One region of the Peribacillus sp. B2I2 genome, then DNA from elsewhere that is predicted to be linked to it. Evidence: riboswitches for the same ligand, from Rfam matches in the RefSeq annotation. Region 1 holds a riboswitch; the other holds the start of a gene.

Evidence for each region. A riboswitch is a leader RNA that binds a small molecule or an ion and turns the genes downstream of it on or off. The one in region 1 is predicted to bind S-adenosylmethionine.
Region 2: another riboswitch for S-adenosylmethionine. It lies ahead of ABIE66_RS25670 (O-acetylhomoserine aminocarboxypropyltransferase/cysteine synthase family protein); the one in region 1 lies ahead of ABIE66_RS15525 (bifunctional homocysteine S-methyltransferase/methylenetetrahydrofolate reductase).

What each region holds. Positions count from the first base shown of each region.
Region 1 is NZ_JBGCCB010000001.1:3,149,578-3,160,637, forward strand. It holds gene ABIE66_RS15510 (dioxygenase family protein) at 122-889, opposite strand; gene ABIE66_RS15515 (polysaccharide deacetylase family protein) at 968-1,735, opposite strand; gene metH (methionine synthase) at 1,838-5,287, opposite strand; gene ABIE66_RS15525 (bifunctional homocysteine S-methyltransferase/methylenetetrahydrofolate reductase) at 5,280-7,127, opposite strand; SAM riboswitch class I at 7,232-7,330, opposite strand; gene ABIE66_RS15530 (MOSC domain-containing protein) at 7,442-8,092, opposite strand; gene ku (non-homologous end joining protein Ku) at 8,597-9,439, opposite strand; gene ligD (DNA ligase D) at 9,589-11,060, shown strand, end outside.
Region 2 is NZ_JBGCCB010000001.1:5,132,557-5,143,616, reverse strand. It holds gene ABIE66_RS25725 (spore coat protein) at 1-280, opposite strand, end outside; gene ABIE66_RS25720 (hypothetical protein) at 294-572, opposite strand; gene ABIE66_RS25715 (proline dehydrogenase family protein) at 722-1,639, shown strand; gene ABIE66_RS25710 (YuzL family protein) at 1,690-1,821, opposite strand; gene ABIE66_RS25705 (3-hydroxyacyl-CoA dehydrogenase/enoyl-CoA hydratase family protein) at 2,032-4,416, shown strand; gene ABIE66_RS25700 (acetyl-CoA C-acetyltransferase) at 4,495-5,673, shown strand; gene ABIE66_RS25695 (acyl-CoA dehydrogenase family protein) at 5,747-7,534, shown strand; gene ABIE66_RS25690 (arsenate reductase family protein) at 7,676-8,032, shown strand; gene gcvH (glycine cleavage system protein GcvH) at 8,128-8,511, shown strand; gene ABIE66_RS25680 (toprim domain-containing protein) at 8,605-8,970, shown strand; gene ABIE66_RS25675 (thioredoxin family protein) at 8,971-9,282, shown strand; SAM riboswitch class I at 9,430-9,536, shown strand; gene ABIE66_RS25670 (O-acetylhomoserine aminocarboxypropyltransferase/cysteine synthase family protein) at 9,638-10,948, shown strand.

The sequences.
Region 1 (11,060 bases):
ATACGCTTTTAATTGACTTTTTTGCTCATTTAAGTCCTTTTTTTGCTAAAAAAAGATTTTTGTATTTTTGTATAATGATTATTTTTCAGGTAAATTTAACTAGTTTGAAAACCCTTTCAGCTCAATCAAACTTCCAAGCTGTTAAACTCAGATTGCCATATTGAAAGCTCCTGTGCAGGAGAGCTGCTTTTTTTTTGTCATCTCCTGACCCCATTGCGATGACTAATGGAATGAAATGCTCTTTGGAGGGCACAGCATCTCTGCTATAGGGAGCGATTTTTTCATAATTAAACAAAGATTCCAAATCCCATTTGATGATTTTCTCTTCCACCCAGTTCTCAAAGTTGATTGCCCATCCTTCTGCAACATGCATATCCTTCTGAATATAGGTGAAATTATGTACAATTCCACCGCTCCCGATTATCAGTACATTACTTTCCTTTAATTCCCTCAATGTTCTCCCGATTTCATACTGCTTGTCCAATGGCAGGGCAGGACTAATGGACATGGATACGATCGGGATGTCAGCTTCGGGATACATGATGTGCAAAAGCCCCCATGCCCCATGGTCTAGGGGGCGCCTTTCATCTAGTTCCCCCAATACACCTATCTTGGACAATAGGGTTAAAATTCGATCGGACAGCTCAAGGCATCCGGGAGCAGGATATGTTATCTGAAATATATCTTCAGGATATCCTGCAAAATCATAAATGACTTCATGCTTACCTACTGCAGAAATCATCTGATCTTCACTTTCCCAATGTGCTGACAAAATAACGATGGCAGCAGGTTTTTCCATAGCTTTAATATAATCCTTCAAAAAAGAAGTGTAACTATTCTTTTCCAAAGCTAATAGTGGCGTTCCATGTGATAAAAACAATGATGGCATCATAGAAACGATAAATCCTTTCGCAATGTAATATCTTATCCCTATACCTTAATTTACTATACATAAACAATGTGTTCATCAATTAAATTGTATTTTGGGGGTTGTCTCATCAATAGTTTCAAAGGTATACCCTTCTTTTTTAAGGAATTCAATTATATCAGGCAATGCTTTCACTGTATTTTTCATACTATTGATATCATGCAATAAGATATTAACATGCTTTTGATCTTTCGTCCCTTTTTGTACGGAAGAAATGATTTGTTGTTCACTTATTGATGGACTGATGCCATCTTTAGAATCAATGGTCCAATCAAAGTATATATACCCTTTTTCCATTAGTTGTTGAAGGATTCCATTGATGATTGGTTTAGTTGCAGCCTGATGCCGAAGTCGATTATTGGAGCCGCCAGGAAGGCGTACAATTCGGCTTTTTATCCCAAACTCCTTTTGCAGCATGTTTTCAAGCCTATTCAGATCTTGAAAGAAACTCTCTGTCGATCGATAAACGATGGAATAATCATGTGTATAGGAATGAAGGCCAATCGCATGACCGCGGGAAACCATTTCCTGATAACATTCCTTTGCGTATGGTTCTTCGTTACCTTTAACGAAAAATGTGGCCTTAACATGGTAGCGGTCCAAAATATCCAATATCTCCATGGTATTCAAAGATGGTCCATCATCGAAAGTCAAATAAGCGATTTTCTGATTTTCCTTACTTTTTAGGAGCGGTGTCATCTCTTCGGGAACCATTGCATGTACTTGAATGGACTGTACATCCATCACGAACAAAATAATAATGAGAGAAATCGTCATGGAAAGAAATAATTTAAGCAGATTCTTCATAGGTGTTTCATCCCCTTCCTTTTGACCATTAAGATATACCAATTAAGGGGTTTCATGCGCAAAAAGGCAGCGGTAAAAAATACCGCTGCCTTATCCATATGCTTATCGATCTACATTAAAGTAACGAGCTTCAGGATGTGCAAAAACGATCGCTGATACGGAAGCCTCAGGTTCCATCATGCATCCTTCAGTCAATTCAACGCCAATATCTTGAGGTTGTAACAAGCGGAATAGTTTCTCCTGATCTTCCAGATTTGGACAAGCTGGATAACCAAATGAAAATCTTTGCCCGGTGTACTTAGCGGCAAACCGCTCTTTCATAGACATTTCAATCGGATCGCTTATTCCTAAATCATCACGCATTAATTGATGAATTCTTTCCGCAAACCCTTCAGCTGTTTCTAGAGCAAGCGATTGAAGGGCGTGGTTTTTCAAGAAATCACCTTCAAGCTTTAGTTTTTCTGCCCATTTCCTGATCCCTTTTCCGGCTGTAACAAGGAAGAAACCAACATAATCCATTTTCCCAGAGGAGACCGGTTTCGCGAAGTCCGCTAAACAAAGATGCGGATTCGTATCTTGCCGAGGAAATTCAAAAGTTTCCAAAACCTCGTTATGATTATCCGGGTTGTAAACCAATAGCTTGTCCCCTTCACTTTGAGCAGGGAAAAATTGATAAATCGCATTCAAGCCGTAGCCCGGTTCCGTTTTTAAGAATTCGATCAATTCATCAACGAGGGCATTCAGCTGCACCGCTTTTTCATTGCCTTCCTTAAGCAATTCGGCAACTTTACCTTTTAGCCCCAAATGATGTCCAATCAGCATTTGTCTATTAATGTACGGCTGGATGACATCCAATGGATAGTTTTTCAGAACGTGACGCATGATATCACGCGGTTCTTTAACAGGTACATCACTCAATGGAGCAGCTGTGGACTGCTTCCGAACAGGTTTTTCCATCGTGGCAGCAATGGCGGCATTGGCTTTCGATTTTTCCCGTTTCTGGACTAACTCTTCTAAGTAGACCACTTTTTTGTCAGTGTCATGTAAAATATTCGTAACAGCCAACCCATCCATCGCGTCTTTGGAATATAAAACCGGACCTCCATATTCAGGTGATATTTTAAAATCGGTGAATTTACGGGATAGAGCAGCCCCTCCCACTAAAATAGGGGTATCTATTCCCGCTTGTCTTAAATCCTGTGCAGTTAAGACCATTTGCTGTGCTGATTTAACAAGTAATCCAGATAGTCCAATTATGGTTGGCTCATGTTTTCGAACCTCTTCAATGATTTGTTGCGGTGCGACCTTGATACCCAAATCAATGACTTCATAGCCATTATTAGACAGTATGATATCCACTAGGTTTTTCCCGATATCATGTACATCTCCCTTGACAGTCGCTAAAAGGATCTTTCCTTTCTTGGCGCTATCTTCAGAGTTTTCCATTAGTGGTTCAAGGTGAGATACAGCCGCCTTCATTGCTTCAGCACTCTGAAGCACTTCTGCGACAATAAGTTGGTTGTCATTAAATAACCGACCCACTTCACTCATTCCATCCATCAATGGTCCATTGATGATTTCCAATGGGCGGTCACCGCGTTCAATTGCTTTATTTAAATCATCAATCAATCCTTCTTTCGTACCTTCGATAATATAGTTACCTAATCGTTCGTCCAATGGCAGGATCACACCATTATCCTTCTTCTCCGCTTTTTTTCCACGATAAAACTCGGTAAAGATCGCTAAAGTTTCTGTAGATGTTTCAAACAGGAGTGCCTCAGCCAATTTCACTTCGTCTTCCGGTATCAGAGCGAAACGTTCAAGCTTTTCCGTATTCACGATAGCATAATCGAGACCGGCTTTTGTACAATGGTAGAGGAAAACGGCATTTAGAATTTCCCTTCCACGTGCTGGCAGACCGAATGAAACATTCGATATGCCAAGTATCGTTAAGCATTCCGGAAACTTTTCTTTGATTGCCTTAATTCCCTTCACCGTTTCTAAAGCAGAACCGATATATTGTTCATCACCCGTACCTACAGGAAATACCAGCGGATCAAAAATGATGTCACTTTTGTTTAGTCCATACTTATTTACGAGCAAATCAACAGAACGTGTAGCCACTTCCAATTTGCGCTCAGCATCGACGGCCATCCCAATTTCATCAATGGTTCCTACGACAACGGCAGCACCATATTGATGGACGAATGGCACTATTTTTTCAAAGCGCTCTTCACCATCTTCAAGGTTAATGGAATTAATGATGGATTTTCCTTGTGAATGTTTTAATGCTTGTTCAAGTACGGCTTCATCTGTAGTATCGATGACCAATGGGACTTTCACTTTTTTGACGACCTCTTCTACGAACTCCTTCATATCACCAAGCTCATCCCCATCAGGGTCAGCAAGACAGATATCAATGACATGGGCGCCTTTTTTTACCTGGGCACGTGCAATTTCGGCAGCTGGCTCGTAATGTTTTCCACGAATCAGCTCCTTGAATTTTCGAGATCCGATAACATTCGTTCTCTCACCTACAAATAAAGGACGCATTGAATCATCATAAATGAGTGGCTCTATGCCTGATACGGCATGCCCATGGGCTGATTCGGATATTGTACGGGGCTGAATGCCTTCAAGGACCCTGACAAGTTCTTTAATATGTTCTGGCGTAGTACCACAACAACCCCCAATGATATTGACCCATCCCTTTTCGGCAAATTGCTTCATTTTCTCTGCAAGTGAAGTCGGTGACTCATGATAGTGACCCTCTTCATCCGGGAGCCCGGCATTCGGGTAACAACTGATTGCGCTATTGGCTATATCTGCAAGTGTCCTGATATGGTCTATCATGAATTCCGGCCCTGTTGCACAATTCAGGCCGACAGCCATGGGCTTCATATGTTCAACCGATAAATAGAAAGCTTCTATCGACTGGCCAGCAAGTGTCGTCCCCATCGGTTCGATCGTACCTGATATGATGACAGGTACATCTTTTCCTGATTTAGCGAAGGCTGCTTTTATTCCAGAAAAGGCTGCCTTGACATTTAGCATATCCTGACAGGTTTCAACCAATAACAAGTCTACCCCGCCATCCAAAAGACCGAGTGCCTGTTCTTCATAAGAATCGGTTAAAATATCAAAAGTCGTTCCACCTGTTACGGATAGCGTTTTTGTGGTAGGCCCCATCGAGCCAGCTACATATCTTGGCCAATTATCATTTGAATATTTTTCACATGCTTTAACGGCAAGCTCAGCTGAAATTTTATTAAGCTTGTAGGCAATCGTGCTTATTTGGTATTCCTCAAGAACGATGCTAGTCGCTCCGAAGGTATTTGTTTCAATGATATCAGCACCTGCTGCTAAATATTTTTCATGGATGGATTGGATGATTTCCGGTTGTGTCAGTGATAAATACTCGTTGCAACCCTCGAATTGTTCCCCGCCAAAGTCCTCTGCTGTTAAATTCTCCGCTTGAAGCATGGTTCCCATCGCTCCATCGAGCAGGAGAATCTTAGTATCCAACTGATCTTGAATCGCTTTTTTATTCATGTGCTGCCACCTCTGATGTATGTTTACTATCGACTTTTCTAATATATTTCGTAAGTTCCGCCGTCATTTCATAGCGAAGGAACGGAGTGATTAAATATATGCCCTTGAATTTTTCCCGTGCCGCGTCGACTAGCTCGCGCGCGATATTCACCCCTTCAATTCTTGACTTTACAGGGTCATCCCCCGCTAAAGCCATGGCCCTCCTGACATTATCCGGCAATTTGATGCCCGGGATCTCATTATGGATGAATTCGGCATTCCGTGTGCTTGTCAATGGCATGATACCGACGAAAACCGGGGTTTCTAGATGTTTTGTAGCTTCATGAACTTCTTCAATCTGCTCAACTGAATAAATTGGCTGTGTCAAAAAGGATTGGGCACCGCAGGCAATCTTCTTTTCCATTCTCTGTACGGCTTTATCCAAATATTTTACATTGGGATTAAAAGCGGCGGCAATTTTAAAATTAGCCCGCTGGCCCAAACTCTGACCGGAATAGGATAGACCTTCATTAAATTGTTTGACCATGCTTATTAGGTCAAACGACGATAAATCATAAACCGAAGTGGCTCCCGGGAAGTCCCCAATTTTAGAGGGATCTCCGGTGATGATCAATAATTCGTCCAGCCCAACCGTCTGCAGGCCCATTAAATGTGACTGCAGGCCAATTAAATTTCGATCCCGGCATGTTATATGCACCATCGGCTTTACATTCAATTGGTTCTTCAGCAAGTTAGCCAGTGCATCATTCGATATCCTTGGTGAAGCAAGTGAATTATCCGCCAAGGTAATGGAATCGACCCCTGCTTTTTTCAAAACCTCGGCACCAGTCATGAAACTCTCTATTCCCAACTTTTTCGGAGGATCAAGTTCAACAAGAATCGTCCTTTCTGTTTTGGCCTTTTCGTACAGAGGGAGTTCCAATTCTCTATCGTTCACTTCAATTATTTCTATTTCACGGGCTTTCGTATATTTCTCTTTTACTGGAGCCAAACTTCCAATCGCATTCTTTACAGCTTGAATATGCAGGGGAGTCGTTCCACAGCACCCTCCTATGATCCCGGCACCTTGCTCACGAAGGTCTAGGGCACTTGAGCCGAAATATTCCGGCACAGCTTTATAGACAAGCCTTCCATCCACATAATCGGGAAGGCTGGCATTTGGGTAAATGGCAATCGACGCTTGCTTTGGCAAACTCACCTCTTCCAAGGCCCGAATCATATGATGTGGACCGAGTCGGCAATTCACCCCAACAACATCGGCACCCAATTGCTCGAGTTTTTGAAAGGCTTCATTTAAATGGATTCCATTTTGAAGATTTCCCAGTTCATGCATCGAAACATTTGCGATGATCGGCAGTCCAGTTTCATTTTTAACGATTTGCAAAACGGTTTCCAGCTCTTCCAGGTCATAAAATGTTTCCAAGAGAATCCCATCCGGGTTTTCCATCAACAGACTGTATAGCTGTTCACGAAAACCTCGCTTTATCTCTTCCATACTTAAATCCGATTTCCTGATACTCCGCTGTGCCCCTATGGTACCGAAGACATATGCCTTTCCTTTTGCCGCTTTTTTAGCAAGGATGACTCCCTGGCGATTGATTCTGCTTACTTCATCTTCAAGTCCATGCCGTTTCAATTTATTGAAATTGGCCCCATATGTATTAGATTGAAGGATATCTGCACCAGCTTGCAAATAGGCACGGTGAATGGACTCTATTTGATCTGGGTTCGTGCAGTTTAATTCCTCATAACATTGATCGATGCCATAAGAGTACAGTAAGGTCCCCATTGCCCCTTCTCCAACCAGCATTCTTTCTTTCAATTCTTTACGAAAATTCATAATTACACCCTCTCTCAAAAACAATCCTGTTTTTGTCGTTTTATATGAGTATGAGAGAAAAGAAAAAAAAACCTTCTCAAAGAAGAAGGTCTTTTGAAACATTCTCCTCATCTATCAAGCTCTGCTTGCTGGATTTAGCACCTTTGCCTAAGCTGGTTGCTGAGGTTTCTTCGGGCCAGTCCCTCCACCTCTCTCGATAAGATCCAATTATATAATTTTCACAAGATTTCAAAATTTGATTATATTTAATTTACATTAATAATCTGTCAATTTCAATACCTGATCGTCATTTTTTTCACTTTTGCAAAATTCAATCACTCTTTTGCAGCTTGAACTCTCTTCACTATCCTTTGTTTCCAGTCTTCCGCTAACGAGTCTAGTGTAAGTAACGCGTTTGAGCCTTCCAGCCCATCTCGGTTATGTAGGATCACCTCTGTTGCATAATGAACCGAAATTTTTTCTTGCAAACGATCTATTAGCACGATTTCGTTTTGTTTCTTTATCGTTCCTTCCTGAATGACTTTTGCAAAATAACCAGTGTAACTCGTTTTCAGCACGAATTCCAAAAACTTAGGTTCTTGATTGAAGTGGGAAATGGTCGAGCAAGGGATCCTCCCCTGATTAATTTGAACAATCACTTCGCCTATTTGATAAATATCACCGATATACGTTGTTTCTTCCCTCATCCCCGCTACAGTTAAATTTTCACCGAATGCAGGGATATCTAGCTTTTTAGCGAATCTTTCATTCCATAATGAGTAATGCTCAAAGGGGTAAAAACACAAAGCCCTATCAGGACCTCCATGGAACTTTACATTACCTACCCCATCACCCATTATGCCTGATTTAGTTACTATCACGTCATCCACTGCTTGTTTATCCATCGCTGAAAAGATATCGATATTTGAAAAATTTTCCTGTTTGGGCTTTCCGGCATGAAGCGATTCGATTTTTCCATTTTCCATTTTACATCTTCCATTCTTATTTAATTTATATCATCATATATGTATAAATTATACTAAAAATCCATTTTGTTCTGTAGTTTTTTATGGGAATATAGCAGATTAGAAGGGCAAAAGCACCAAGTTGGCGAAATATCATTGATTTCCAGAAAAATTCATAGGTTAGTTTCAGTAATTTTGTTGCTATTTCAGAATTAAATATGGTAGAATATGAACACAATATATAGTCGAAAACTACAACCGTTCGCCTATATGTTGATTTTCACGATTGAATTCCTCATTGTCGCTCTTTAGGGAGCGAATTTTTTTGCCTTCATTTCCATCCATCATTTTCTTTTAATTCCATTCAGTTCCTTACATCGTGATCCACTTACCTATTTGTACTTCCTTCCATATGTAATCCTCTCCCTGTTAAGTCACTTTCATTACCTTATTAGAAGGCAAACCCCCTTGCTAAAACAAGCAGAAAGCCGAGCGACATCATACGTCTTCCGCTCAGCTTCCTGTTTATGCTTGTTTCTTTTTTTTCGGTGCCGCTTTCTTTCGGGTAGTCTTTTTCTTTTCCGGTTCATCATGTTTCGTTCGGTCAATGGATGCCTGTAAAGCCTCCATTAAATCGGTTACATTGTTGGAAACTGGCTCTTTTGTTTTGGCTGTAATCGTCGTTTGTCCCGTTTTCTTCGATTCAATCAAATCAAGTAAAGCGGTTCGATAGTCATCGTTATATTTTGTCGGATCGAAAGTAGTCGTTAATTGATCTATCAATAACACAGCCGTATCGATTTCTTTTTTTACAATGGTATCGTTGGCAGGGATATTCGGCACATCCGCTGTGGAGCGAACTTCATCCGGATAATGAATCGTTTCCATCACCAAGGTATTATCAACAACTCGGATTACCGCCATTTGTTCTTTTGAGCGAATGATGATTTTCGCTAACCCAACCTTATTCGATTCTTTTAGGGCCTGCCTCAAAAGGGAATAAGCTTTTATCCCACCGTCATTAGGAGACATGTAATAACTCCGGTTGAAATAAATGGGATCTATTTCTTCAATTTTAACGAAATCCACGATTTCCACTGCTTTTTCTTCATTTTGTTTTTTTAGCTGTTCTAGTTCACTGTCTTCCAATACAACAAACTTTCCCTTTGTATATTCAAAAGCGCGGACTATATCGTCCTTTCCCACTTCTTTTTGGCAAACCGGACACATCTTTTCGTATTTAATCGGTGAATGACACTCCTTATGCAACGTCTTTAAAGATATATCCTTATCTTCCGTTGCAGCATGAAGTTTGATCGGAATGTTCACCAAACCGAATGATATGCTCCCCTTCCACATCGTATGCATATTCGTCACCTCATAACTTATTTTTAAAGAGAAGATCAATTTTATTATTCCCCTTTGTTAAAAAAAAACCGAAAAAACAATTGCCAACTCTAACACTTCGTTTTTTTGGCAAAATAATGTTATCAATTATTTGCGGAGGTAATTACAAGATGAAACCGATGCTGCCAACCTATTACCCTGAAGCCCCTAACTCCAAGGATTGGCGTTATGAAATCAAATATGACGGCTTTAGGGCAATTTTAACGATAGACTCCGATACGATAAGCATCTCGAGTCGAAATGAGAAGGAGTTATCACCCTTATTCCCAGAAATCATTGCTTACATCAAAGATCTGGACCTGGAAGATTACCTCCCACTGCAGTTGGACGGTGAATTGGTCTGGCTTACCAATCAAGCAAAAGCGGACTTTTTTCAAATACAGTGGCGTGGACGCCTTGGGAAACAATCCTTAATTTCAGAAAAAGCTCATTTTTCCCCATGCCGGTTTATAGCGTTTGACCTGCTTCGCATCAGCGGAAAAGACATAGCAGCTAAACCTATGGAAGAACGAAGGAGATTCATGATGAATATGGGTGAAGAACTTGGCTTTCCTATGCCTCCTGACTCCACCGATAAGGCTTTGATCCAATTAATAGAAAGTTTTGACGTTTTGGATGATGCCTTGAAAAAGGTCATCCTATTCGATGGCGAAGGAGTTGTCGCCAAGGAAATTCGGGGAACTTGGCAAGAAGGAAAACGTTCTACATCTTGGATTAAGGTGAAAAATTGGAAGACCGTTTCTTGTTTCATTACAGCATTGCACAAAGAAAATGGTTACGTTTCCCTCGCAGTTTTCAAAGAAGGTGCCGTAACGAAAATCGGAAGTGTTAAAAATGGACTGAGTGCTCAAGATAAAGGGATATTGCATGAACTGATCAAGCAAAATGCATCAGACGAAGACGCACAATTTTTTTATATACATCCATCCATTTGCATCGAAGTTCAATTCTTACACGTTTATGAGGAAAATGAATTGCGTGAACCCCAGTTTTCGCAATGGCTTTTACAAACAACCCCCGATGAATGTACCTGGGAGAAATTCGTCATAGGCCAATACACATTTCCAGATACTGTACAAATAACCTCCAAGGATAAACCACTTTGGATAACCGGTGGAAAACAGGTGGTAAAAGTTGAATACCTTCATTATTTACGGGAGGTTTCAGCTTTCTTCTTACCCTTCTTGAAGGATAAACTGCTTACGACTATTCGCTATCCTCATGGCACTATGGATAAAGAAAGATTTTTCCAGAAAAACAAGCCTGATTATGCGCCGGCCTTTATTAAAACGTTCATGGATGATGATATTGAGTATATGCTGTGTAACGATATTGAAACGCTACTTTGGTTTGGAAATCAACTGGCATTGGAATTCCATGCCCCATTTCAGAAAGCTGGAAAAACAAGACCCGATGAAATCGTCCTGGACTTAGATCCCCCTTCCATCGAATTTTTCTCCTTGGCTATAAAGGCCGCACAGGAAATAAAAAAGGTGATGGACTCTTTAAGGATAAAAGCTTTTGTAAAAACTTCAGGTAACAAAGGACTGCAAATTCACATCCCTCTGCCTGATGACAGATT
Region 2 (11,060 bases), 2.0 Mb from region 1:
ACGATTGGCCTAAGCTGGTAGCTTGCGCCTTTTCTAAACTATACCAGCCTTTTTCAAACATAAGGTTATAGAGCTCACGCTGCATCTCCTGATTTTCTTTTGATACGGAGAAAATGTCTTGGAATAATGCTTGGTTACTCATTTCATGCAAGGCAACGGAAAAGGAGTTACAAAAGTACTTTTCAGTTGTAAGCATATCATTTATAAAATCCCTGTCATTCATTTGCGGTGTCTTGGCTACAGGAGATTCTGGATTTTGAACTTTGTTTTCATTGGGCATCAAGAACCCTCCTTTACTGGTATTGTTGTTGACCCTGAATTTGGTCCGGGTTCAAATGTTTCAAAATGGTATCGTAATGGCGTTGATGCATGAGACCGCACCGATTTAATGCATCAATGATTTGCGGGTCCTTGCATTGTGTGGCAAAAAAATGTGCTTTTTTAATCGCATTCAGATTCCATGCAAGCATATCGGTTAAGTATAAGCTATCTTTCACCGAAACCATTTCCGGCGGCTGCTTCATAAAGCCGGTGGACTGCTGTTGGCTGTTAAACGAATTTTGCTGTTCCATCATTCTACCTCCTTAAGTGTTCTTTAAACGAACTTAATTTTCCCTTAATGAAATTTATTTATTCTTGATTCTAAATGTCTGAAAAATGAATTAAATGGTAAAATAATCTTGTGCATCTATTTTCCAAAATGATTTGGAGGGGAATGCAGATGGAAGGAATATTGAAAAATCTATTGCTTTTTTTATCAAAGAACAAAAGCATGACAAAGGCAGCGAAAAAATACGGGCTTCGGTTTGGTGCATCTCGTTTCGTGGCAGGAGAATCATTGAATATGGCATCCGGTGTGATTTCAGATCTTAACCGGAAAGGGCTTGCTGTTACCCTTGATTATTTAGGTGAATTCATTGAAGATGAACATGAAGCAGGGAAGATGGCAGATGAGTGTATCGAAGCGATTCGCATGATTGGCAGAAATCAACTGGATTCACAGTTATCCCTGAAGTTGACCTCGATGGGCTTGGATGTGTCCGAACGGGTCGTAATGAATAACATGCGGAGGATTTTGGATGAAGCTAAAGCCCATCAGGTTTTCGTGACGCTTGATATGGAAGATTTTCCGCGCTGTCAGCCAACTTTGGATGTATTCAAAAACCTAAAGTCTGAATATAATGAATTGGGGACCGTAATCCAAGCTTATCTGTATCGGACTGAGAAGGATATTGAGGAGCTGGATGCATACCATCCGAATTTAAGACTTGTTAAAGGAGCTTATAAAGAACCGAGGGAAGTGGCTTTTCCCGAGAAAAAAGATGTGGATGAGAATTTCAAGAAAATTATCAAGCAGCATTTGCTGAATGGCAATTATACCGCAGTTGCCACACATGATGATAAAATCATCGATTTTACGAGGGACTTGGTCAAAGATCAGGGAATTCCCCGGGATCGATTTGAATTTCAAATGTTATATGGCATACGCAATGAAAAGCAGCTTGAGCTTGCTGAAGAAGGATATAAGGTAAGGGTATATGTTCCTTATGGTACGGATTGGTATGGATATTTCATGCGCCGCCTTGCGGAGAGACCGGCCAATATTGCTTTCGTTTTAAAAGGCCTATTCAAGAAATAGGAAGCGAGAGCCGCCCCGGATAAGGGACGGCTGCTCAAATTAAGAAGGATTTATTTTTTAAACTGATTGTTCTGGCTGTTCACTTTATTGATTCCATGTTGACGTTCAGCGCCAGGGCCGGCATTGCCTTTAACGCTTGCTGCACTTACGGCTGCTTTAGAAGGATTATCTTTACGCTTCATTTTATAAGTCACCTCCTGCACGGTTATTTTTTACTGAACGGAGGAGAAATAACCAAAGGAATTTGGAGAAAAAAATATTTTTTTCCTGTTTAATCATTGCGGAATTTCCAAATATATTCTATATTAGTAATAAGAAAAAATATTCAAAAAATTTTTGGGTTAAAAATGAATGAGCATTCATTCAATACATTGCGTAAGGGGGATATGAACTTGGTTCGACAAATACGAAAGGCTGCTGTTCTAGGGTCAGGAGTTATGGGATCAGGGATTGCTGCACACCTTGCTAACATCGGCATTCCGACTTTATTATTGGATATTGTACCTCGTGAGCTCACTGAGGATGAAAAGAAAAAGGGTCTTACATTAGATAATAAACAAGTGCGTAACCGCATTAGCCAAACTGCGATTACTAAACTTTTAAAACAGAAACCAGCTCCGCTTTCGGCTAAGGGAAATATTGCGTTGATCGAGGCGGGAAACCTGGAAGATGATATAAGCCGTTTAAAGGATGTCGATTGGGTCATCGAAGTGGTCGTTGAGAAACTTGAGGTTAAGCAAAGTGTTTTTGCCCAGGTTGATCAGCATCGTAAACCTGGAAGCATCATTTCATCGAATACATCCGGAATTTCAATCGAAGCGATGGCAGAAGGCCGTTCGGAGGATTTTCAAAAGCACTTCCTGGGAACCCACTTCTTCAATCCGCCGCGTTATCTTAAATTGTTGGAAATCATCCCTACTGAAGCAACTTCACCAGAAGTGCTCGAATACATGAAACGATTTGGCGAAGATGTACTGGGGAAAGGTGTCGTCCAAGCCAAGGACACGCCAAACTTCATCGCAAACCGCATTGGCACTTATGGTTTATTGGTCACTCTCCGGGAAATGCAAAAAGGCGGATATAGTGTCGGTGAAGTCGATTCGGTTACAGGACCGTTGATCGGAAGGGCAACCAGCGCGACTTTCCGGACACTTGATGTAGTTGGATTGGATACCTTTGCACATGTTGCCAAAAACGTATATGACCAGGTGGATGGAGAAGAAAAAGAAGTTTTCAAAATACCTGATTTCATGAATGAAATGCTTAAGAATGGGTGGCTTGGAAGCAAGTCAGGACAAGGGTTTTTCTTGAAAAAAGGCAAAGAAATCCTTGAATTGAATCCCGAAACGCTTGAATATGATGCACGAAAAAAATTAAAAGCGCCGTCCATTGAAATGGCTAAACAGGCCAAGGGCTTGCCAAATAAAATGAAAGCGCTTGTTTATAGCGAAGACCGTGCTGGCCAATTGCTTTGGAATGTGCTGAATCCGGCGCTTGTGTATTCTGCCCAACTGCTTGGGGACATTGCGGATGACATCGTGGCAATCGACCAAGCGATGAAATGGGGATTCGGATGGTCCACTGGTCCATTTGAAACCTGGGATGCTATAGGTGTAGAGAAATCGGTAGCCCGTCTGGAAGCGGAAGGCATCTCCGTTCCGCAATGGGTAAAGGATATGCTCGCCAAGGGAATCACTTCTTTCTATAAAGAAGAAAATGGCATAGTCCACTATTATGATAATGGTGAATATAAAGAAATTGTCGAAAATCCTAAGGTGATCAATCTTAAAGCAATCAAGAAGCAAAAAGGCGTAATCAAGAAAAACAGTGGTGCAAGCTTGATAGATATCGGCGATGGAGTGGCCATTCTTGAATTCACTTCGCCGAATAATGCAATCGGTCTGGATATCATGCAAATGATCAATGCGGCGGTCGACGAAGCGGAAGCGAATTTTAAAGGCCTTGTCATCGGAAACCAAGGCAAGAATTTCTGTGTAGGCGCCAATATTGCAATGATGTTGATGGAAGCGCAAGATGACAATATTTTTGAACTCGATATGGTCATCAGCCAATTCCAAAAGGCGATGCTGAAAATTAAGTACAGTGCAGTTCCTGTAGTGGTTGCCCCGTTTAATATGACACTTGGCGGGGGTGCTGAAGTATCCCTTCCGGCTGCGCACATCCAGGCAACGACTGAAACATATATGGGACTGGTGGAAGCTGGTGTAGGTTTGATCCCTGGCGGCGGCGGGACTAAAGAACTTTATGTCAAGACATTGAGGAATATGCCGAAGGGTGTCGACTTTGATTTACAGAAAGTGGCCAACCAAGTATTTGAAACGGTCGCCATGGCAAAGGTTTCGACCTCTGCTGAGGAAGCACGCGGGAATAATTTCCTTAATTCATATGATGGAATAAGTGTGAATGCGGATCATCAACTATATGATGCGAAGCAGGCTGTCATTTCCATGTATGAACAAGGTTATACCGCTCCTGCCCGCACAAAGATTCCTGTCGTTGGTGAAACGGGATATGCCGCACTTCTCTTAGGGGCGGAATCCATGCGCCTTTCTGGATTCTTATCCGATCATGACCTTGTCATAGCCAAAGAGCTTGCATACGTCCTGGCAGGGGGGAAACTCCCGTTTGGCACGGAAGTAGATGAACAGTATATCTTGAACCTGGAAAAACAAGCGTTCCTAAAACTGATTTCGATGCCGAAATCTCAAGCAAGGATGCAGCACATGCTCGTTAAAGGGAAACCACTCCGTAATTGATGTTTAGATGAAGATATGGCCAAACCGATAAGGAAGATTAATAGATCGATAGCTTAAAATTGAGTAAGGGGGATCCTCATGAAAGAAGCGGTAATAGTAGCTGGAGCAAGGACTCCGGTAGGAAGAGCGAAAAAAGGTTCTCTAGCTAATGTACGTCCTGATGATTTAGGGGCACTTGTTGTAAAGGAAACGTTAAAGCGTGCAGGGAATTATGAAGGAACCATCGATGACCTGATTATCGGTTGTGCAATGCCTGAGGCGGAGCAAGGATTGAACATGGCGCGTAACATTGGAGCGTTGGCAGGGTTGCCTTATACAGTACCAGCCATAACCATAAATCGTTATTGTTCAAGCGGGTTGCAAAGTATCGCTTATGGAGCGGAAAGAATCATGCTCGGCCAAAGTGATACAGTCATTGCAGGCGGAGCGGAATCCATGAGCCTTTTACCAATGATGGGTCATGTAACGCGTCCGAACGCGAAACTTGCGGAAACAGCCCCGGAATATTATATGGGTATGGGTCACACTGCTGAAGCCGTTGCAAAAAAATACGGGATTTCCCGTGATGATCAAGATGCATTTTCTGTACGAAGTCATCAAAAGGCGGCTAAGGCCATTGCAGAAGGAAAGTTTTCGGATGAAATCGTACCGGTTGACGTAACCCTTCGCTCAGTGGGTCCAGATCTTAAATTAAAGGAAAAATCATTCACATTCTCACAGGATGAGGGCGTTCGTCCGGGTACGACTGTTGAAGTGCTGAAAAAACTAAGACCTGCATTCGCTGTTACAGGATCCGTAACAGCAGGGAATTCATCACAAACGAGTGATGGAGCAGCCGCGGTCATGGTCATGGATGGGGAAAAGGCCTCGTCATTGGGGATGAAACCGATTGGTAAGTTCCGCTCCTTTGCTGTAGCGGGGGTACCGCCTGAAATTATGGGGATCGGACCGATTGCAGCCATTCCTAAAGCTTTGAAACTAGCAGGCCTTGAGTTATCCGATATTGGTTTATTTGAATTGAATGAAGCCTTCGCTTCCCAATCCATTCAAATCATTCGTGAGCTGGGGCTGAATGAAGAGATTGTCAATGTAAATGGCGGAGCCATTGCCTTAGGCCATCCACTGGGATGTTCTGGAGCAAAATTGACATTAAGCCTGCTTCATGAAATGAAGCGCAGAAACCAACAATTCGGAGTTGTGACAATGTGTATCGGCGGCGGAATGGGAGCTGCTGGAGTATTTGAATTATTAGCGTAATTCCATCCCTTCCGGAAGCTGTCAACATGCTTCCGGCGGGTTTACTTTCATTAATCACTTAGGGGGAAAAAACATGTCCAATCAAACAACAGATAACCTCATTAAAGGCGGAGCTTTTTTAGTAGAAGATATTACGTATGATCAAGTGTTTACACCGGAAGATTATTCCGAAGAGCATAAAATGATTGCCAAAACTTCAGAGGATTTCGTGGTGAATGAAATTCTGCCGCAGGTTGAACATTTAGAAAACCATGAATTCGACCGTTCTGTAAAATTACTGAAGCATGCAGGTGAACTCGGTTTACTTGGTGCTGACGTTCCTGAGGAATACAGCGGATTGGGTCTTGATAAAATCAGTTCGGCATTAATTACAGAAAAAATGGCACTTGCAGGCGGCTTCGGAATTACGCATGGTGCACACGTAGGTATCGGATCTTTGCCGATCGTATTATTCGGAAATGAAGAACAAAAGAAAAAATATCTCCCTTTACTGGCAACGGGTGAGAAAATTGCTGCGTATGCCTTAACGGAACCAAGCTCAGGTTCAGATGCTTTGGGGGCAAAAACGACTGCGAAATTGAATGCTGAAGGAACACACTATATTTTAAATGGTGAAAAACAATGGATTACAAATGCAGGTTTTGCAGATGTCTTCTGTGTATACGCCAAAATCGACGGCGAACAATTCTCTGCTTTCATTGTAGAGCGTGATTATGAAGGTGTATCAACTGGTGCTGAAGAGAAGAAAATGGGCATCAAAAGCTCATCTACACGTACATTAATCCTCGAAGATGTTCATGTACCCGTCGAAAACCTTTTGGGTGTAGCCGGAAAAGGGCATGTCATTGCTTTCAATATCCTGAATATTGGCCGTTATAAATTAGGCGTGGGTGCTGTCGGCGGATCTAAACGTGCCCTTGAGATTACAGCTGCTTATACGAATCAACGCCAACAGTTCAAAACGAAAATTTCCGATTTTAACTTGACGAAAGAAAAACTTGCAACAATGGCGTCTAAAATTTATGCAGCAGAAAGCTCTGTATACCGTACTGTTGGCCTTTATGATCAAAGGCAAAGCAAATTGACTGATGAGCAAGTGAAAGATGGGAAATCAATGGCAGCTGCAATCGCTGAATATGCAATTGAGTGTTCATTGAATAAATTCTTCGCTTCCGAAGTATTGGATTATGTTACGGACGAAGGCGTACAGCTTCATGGCGGTTATGGTTTCATGCAGGAGTATGAAATTGAAAAAGCATATCGTGATTCCCGTATTAACCGGATTTTTGAAGGTACAAATGAAATCAACCGATTGCTTGTACCGGGAACTTTCCTGAAGAAAGCACTTAAAGGGGAATTGCCGCTTCTTCAAAAGGCTCAAGGCCTGCAAGAGGAATTAATGATGATGATGCCGGAAGAGCCTGGCGATGAGCCATTGGCACAAGAAAAAATGCTTGTTAGAAACGCTAAGAAAATCGGTATTTTGGCAGCTGGCCTTGCTGCACAGAAATACGGCAATAAGCTTGATCAAGAACAAGAAATCCTCTCCAATATTGCTGATATAGCATCCCTTGCATATGCAGCTGAATCCGTGGTATTACGTACGGAAAAAGCAATTGCGGCTACAGGGCTGGAGAAGAACAAACAAAAAGTGCTTTACACGGAAATTTTCGTTCAGGAAGCTTTCAATGAAATAGAACAGCATGCAAAGGAAACGTTAATTGCGGTGGAAACAGGCGATACCCTTCGCATCATGCTTTCTTCACTTCGCAAGCTGACAAGACACAATCCAATCAATGTCATTGCGAAAAAACGTGAAGCTTCCGTTAAGGTAATCGAAACGGAAAAATATGCACTTTAAGCAATGAATCAGAATCTGTAAAGGGAATGCCCGTAAAGGCATTCCCTTTATTTCCTTTCATGAAATCGCAATGGAAATTCAAAAGACATTTCGTTGTATTGCGTGGTGAAAACGGGTATTCTATTGATAGGTGGTGAAATGATGGGCTTAACATTATATTGGTACCCAAAATGCGGCACATGCCGTAATGCGAAGAAGTGGCTGGATAATCATGAACTGCAATATGAAGCGATTCATATAGCGGAAAATCCGCCTTCGCGAACTGAAATAGAACAACTATATAAAATCAGCAATTTGGAATTGAAGAAGTTTTTCAATACTAGCGGTCAAAAATATCGGGAGCTAGGCTTAAAGGATAGGCTGAAAGAAGCTTCTGAAGCAGAGATGCTTGATATATTGTCCACAGATGGCATGCTTCTGAAAAGGCCGATTGTTACGGATGGTACCAAAGTGACGGTAGGTTTCAAAGAAGAGCAATTCGAACAGGTTTGGAACTGAAATTTTACAAAATATTTGGTTAATTCCTTACTTAAACAATAAATCTACCTTATAATGGAATAGATAAAATAAGATGTACATATGGAGGGTTTATAATGACAACAACACCAAAAGAACTTCGTTACACTAAAGAACATGAATGGGTCAAAACCGAAGATGGAACAGTGCGCATTGGAATTACAGCTTTCGCCCAGTCCGAGCTTGGGGACATCGTCTTCGTTGAGCTTCCAGAAATCGGGGATGAACTGAAAGCGAACGAACCATTTGGAAGTGTTGAATCCGTTAAGACCGTTTCAGAGCTGTATGCTCCTATCAGTGGCAAGGTTGTTGAAGTAAACGAAGACTTAAGTGACAACCCTGAATATGTAAATGAATCTCCTTTTGAAAAAGCATGGATGATCGTGCTGGAACCATCAAATAGCAGTGATATTGAAAACCTGATGAGCGCTGAAGAATATGAGAGTTTGATTAACGGTTAAAAACGAAGGAGAGGGGGGACTGAAAAGGCCTGCTCTCTTTTTCATTTTGTACAATCGCAGTTGCGCACATAATTCGTGAGATGGAGTGATGACATGGAATGGGGCGAATTCGATAAAGTGATCATTGTAGAAGGCAGTTCCGATAGAAGAAAAGTTGCCTCCGTTTTAAATGAAGATGTGGAAATTAGATGTACGAATGGGACCATATCATTAACTAAGCTTGATGAATTGGTGGATGAATTGATGGACCGTGATGTTTATCTCCTTTTTGACGCAGATGAATCAGGAGAAAAGCTCCGGAAGCAATTCCGAAGGGAAATGCCGGAAGCGAACCACCTGTATATTAATAAAATGTACAAAGAAGTGGAGAGCTCACCTGAACATCATATCGCAACTGTGCTTTTATCTGCCAATATGAATGTTAAAATGAAATTTTTAAGTCAAAGGGTGAACGACTAATTGATTCAGGAATGGAAAGAAGAAGAGTGTAAGCTTGCCGTTGAACAAGGGGAAACATTTTGCTTATATTTATATACGCCATTATGCGGCACCTGTCAGGTGGCTTCCAAGATGCTGACGATATCCATGGAACTTTTCCCGGAACTGAAGGCAGGTAAAATGAATATGAATTATGTTCAAGCTATTGCCGAATCATATGAAATTGAAAGTGTCCCGTGTTTATTGTTTTTCAAAGAAGGGCAGCTGCACAGAAAAATATATGCCTTTCAATCCGTTCCTTATTTATATGGATTGCTTAAGGAAATCAGCTGAAAAACCAATCAGAAACGGATTGGTTTTTTTAGTTGTGGACAAGTGGCGGCCAAATTGGAATTGAACAAAGAATATTCTAACAATTCATTGACTGATTAATTCTAAAATGTTATATTTTGTATTAAGAAAGCATCCTGAATTTAATAGTTCTTATCAAGAGTGGCGGAGGGACTGGCCCGACGAAGCCCGGCAACCGGTATAAATTTATATACGGTGCTAATTCCAGCAGAGTGTTAGCTCTGAAAAGATGAGGTGCGTTTTTAAAACCTCTTCTTTTGGAAGTGGTTTTTTTGTTTTGAAAGGCCCGGTTTCAATATAATTCCTACTAAATCCATAGAGAAAGAGGAGAAATAGTATGTCAGAGAAAAAGTTGCGTTTCGAAACATTGAGTGTTCATGGCGGTCTGCAAGCTGATGAAACAGGTGCACGTGCAGTCCCTATCTACCAAAGCAATGCATACTTGTTCAAAGACACTGACCATGCAGCGAATTTATTTGGCTTAAAGGAGAATGGCTATATATATACACGACTACATAATCCCACGGTCAGCGTTTTTGAGGAAAGAATGGCCTTATTGGAAGGCGGTATCGGCGGATTGGCAACAGCAAGCGGAATGGCTGCCATCTCACTGTCAATCCTGAATATTGCCGGTGCAGGGGATGAGATCGTTTCAGCCTCCACTTTATATGGCGGTACGTATAATCTTTTTGAAAACACTCTTCCGAAATATGGGATTAAAGTGAAGTTCGTTTCTCCTGATGACCCTGAAAATTTCAAAAGGGCGATAACGCCAAGAACTAAAGCCATATTTGCCGAAACAATCGGAAATCCAAGTTTGAGGGTCCTTGATATCGAAGCGGTAGCTGACATTGCCCACAATGCCGGGATACCTTTAATCATTGATAATACCTTCGCTACACCGTATCTATGCAGACCAATTGATTTTGGAGCGGATATTGTCATCCATTCCGCTACAAAATGGCTTCTGGGAAATGGAACCACTTTAGGCGGTGTCATCGTGGATGGAGGGAAGTTCGATTGGAACTCACCAAACTACCCTGGCTTTACGGAGCCTGATCCAAGTTACGACGGTCTGGTATACGCCGAGGCAGTTGGACCAGCCGCTTTTATAACGAAAGCCCGAGTGCAGTTACTTCGTGATTTAGGCCCTGCGCTAAGTGCCCAAAGCGCATTCCAGTTTACGCTTGGACTTGAAACGCTGCATGTAAGGATGAAAGAGCATCTTTCGAACACGAAGTCTGTACTTCAATATTTGAAAAATCACCCTGCCGTGACTTGGGTTTCGCATCCTTCTAATGAGGATCATCCCGATAAAGCCCTTGCGGATAAATATTTGCCCAAGGGAGCAGGATCCGTTGTGACTTTTGGAATTAAGGGAGACCGCGAAGCCGGGGCGAAACTTATCAATTCGGTGGAATTATGGTCCCATGTAGCGAATGTAGGGGATGCGAAGAGTTTGATCATCCACCCTGCCAGTACGACCCATCAGCAATTGAATGATGCAGGTCTGGCGAAAGCGGGTGTGCGTGCTGATCAAGTCCGTTTATCCATTGGGATTGAAAATGTAGAGGATTTAATAGAAGATTTGGAGCAGGCAATTGAAAAAGCGACGAATATCGTCTCCTTGACTTCTAAAACGGTTTAAGCAAAAAGTCCTGGGCATTCTTGAACTAGAAATATTATACATTGCGCTCCTTTTTTATCTATGATAAAATTTCAACATACTAAAGAACTTAATGATATACAAATATTCTATA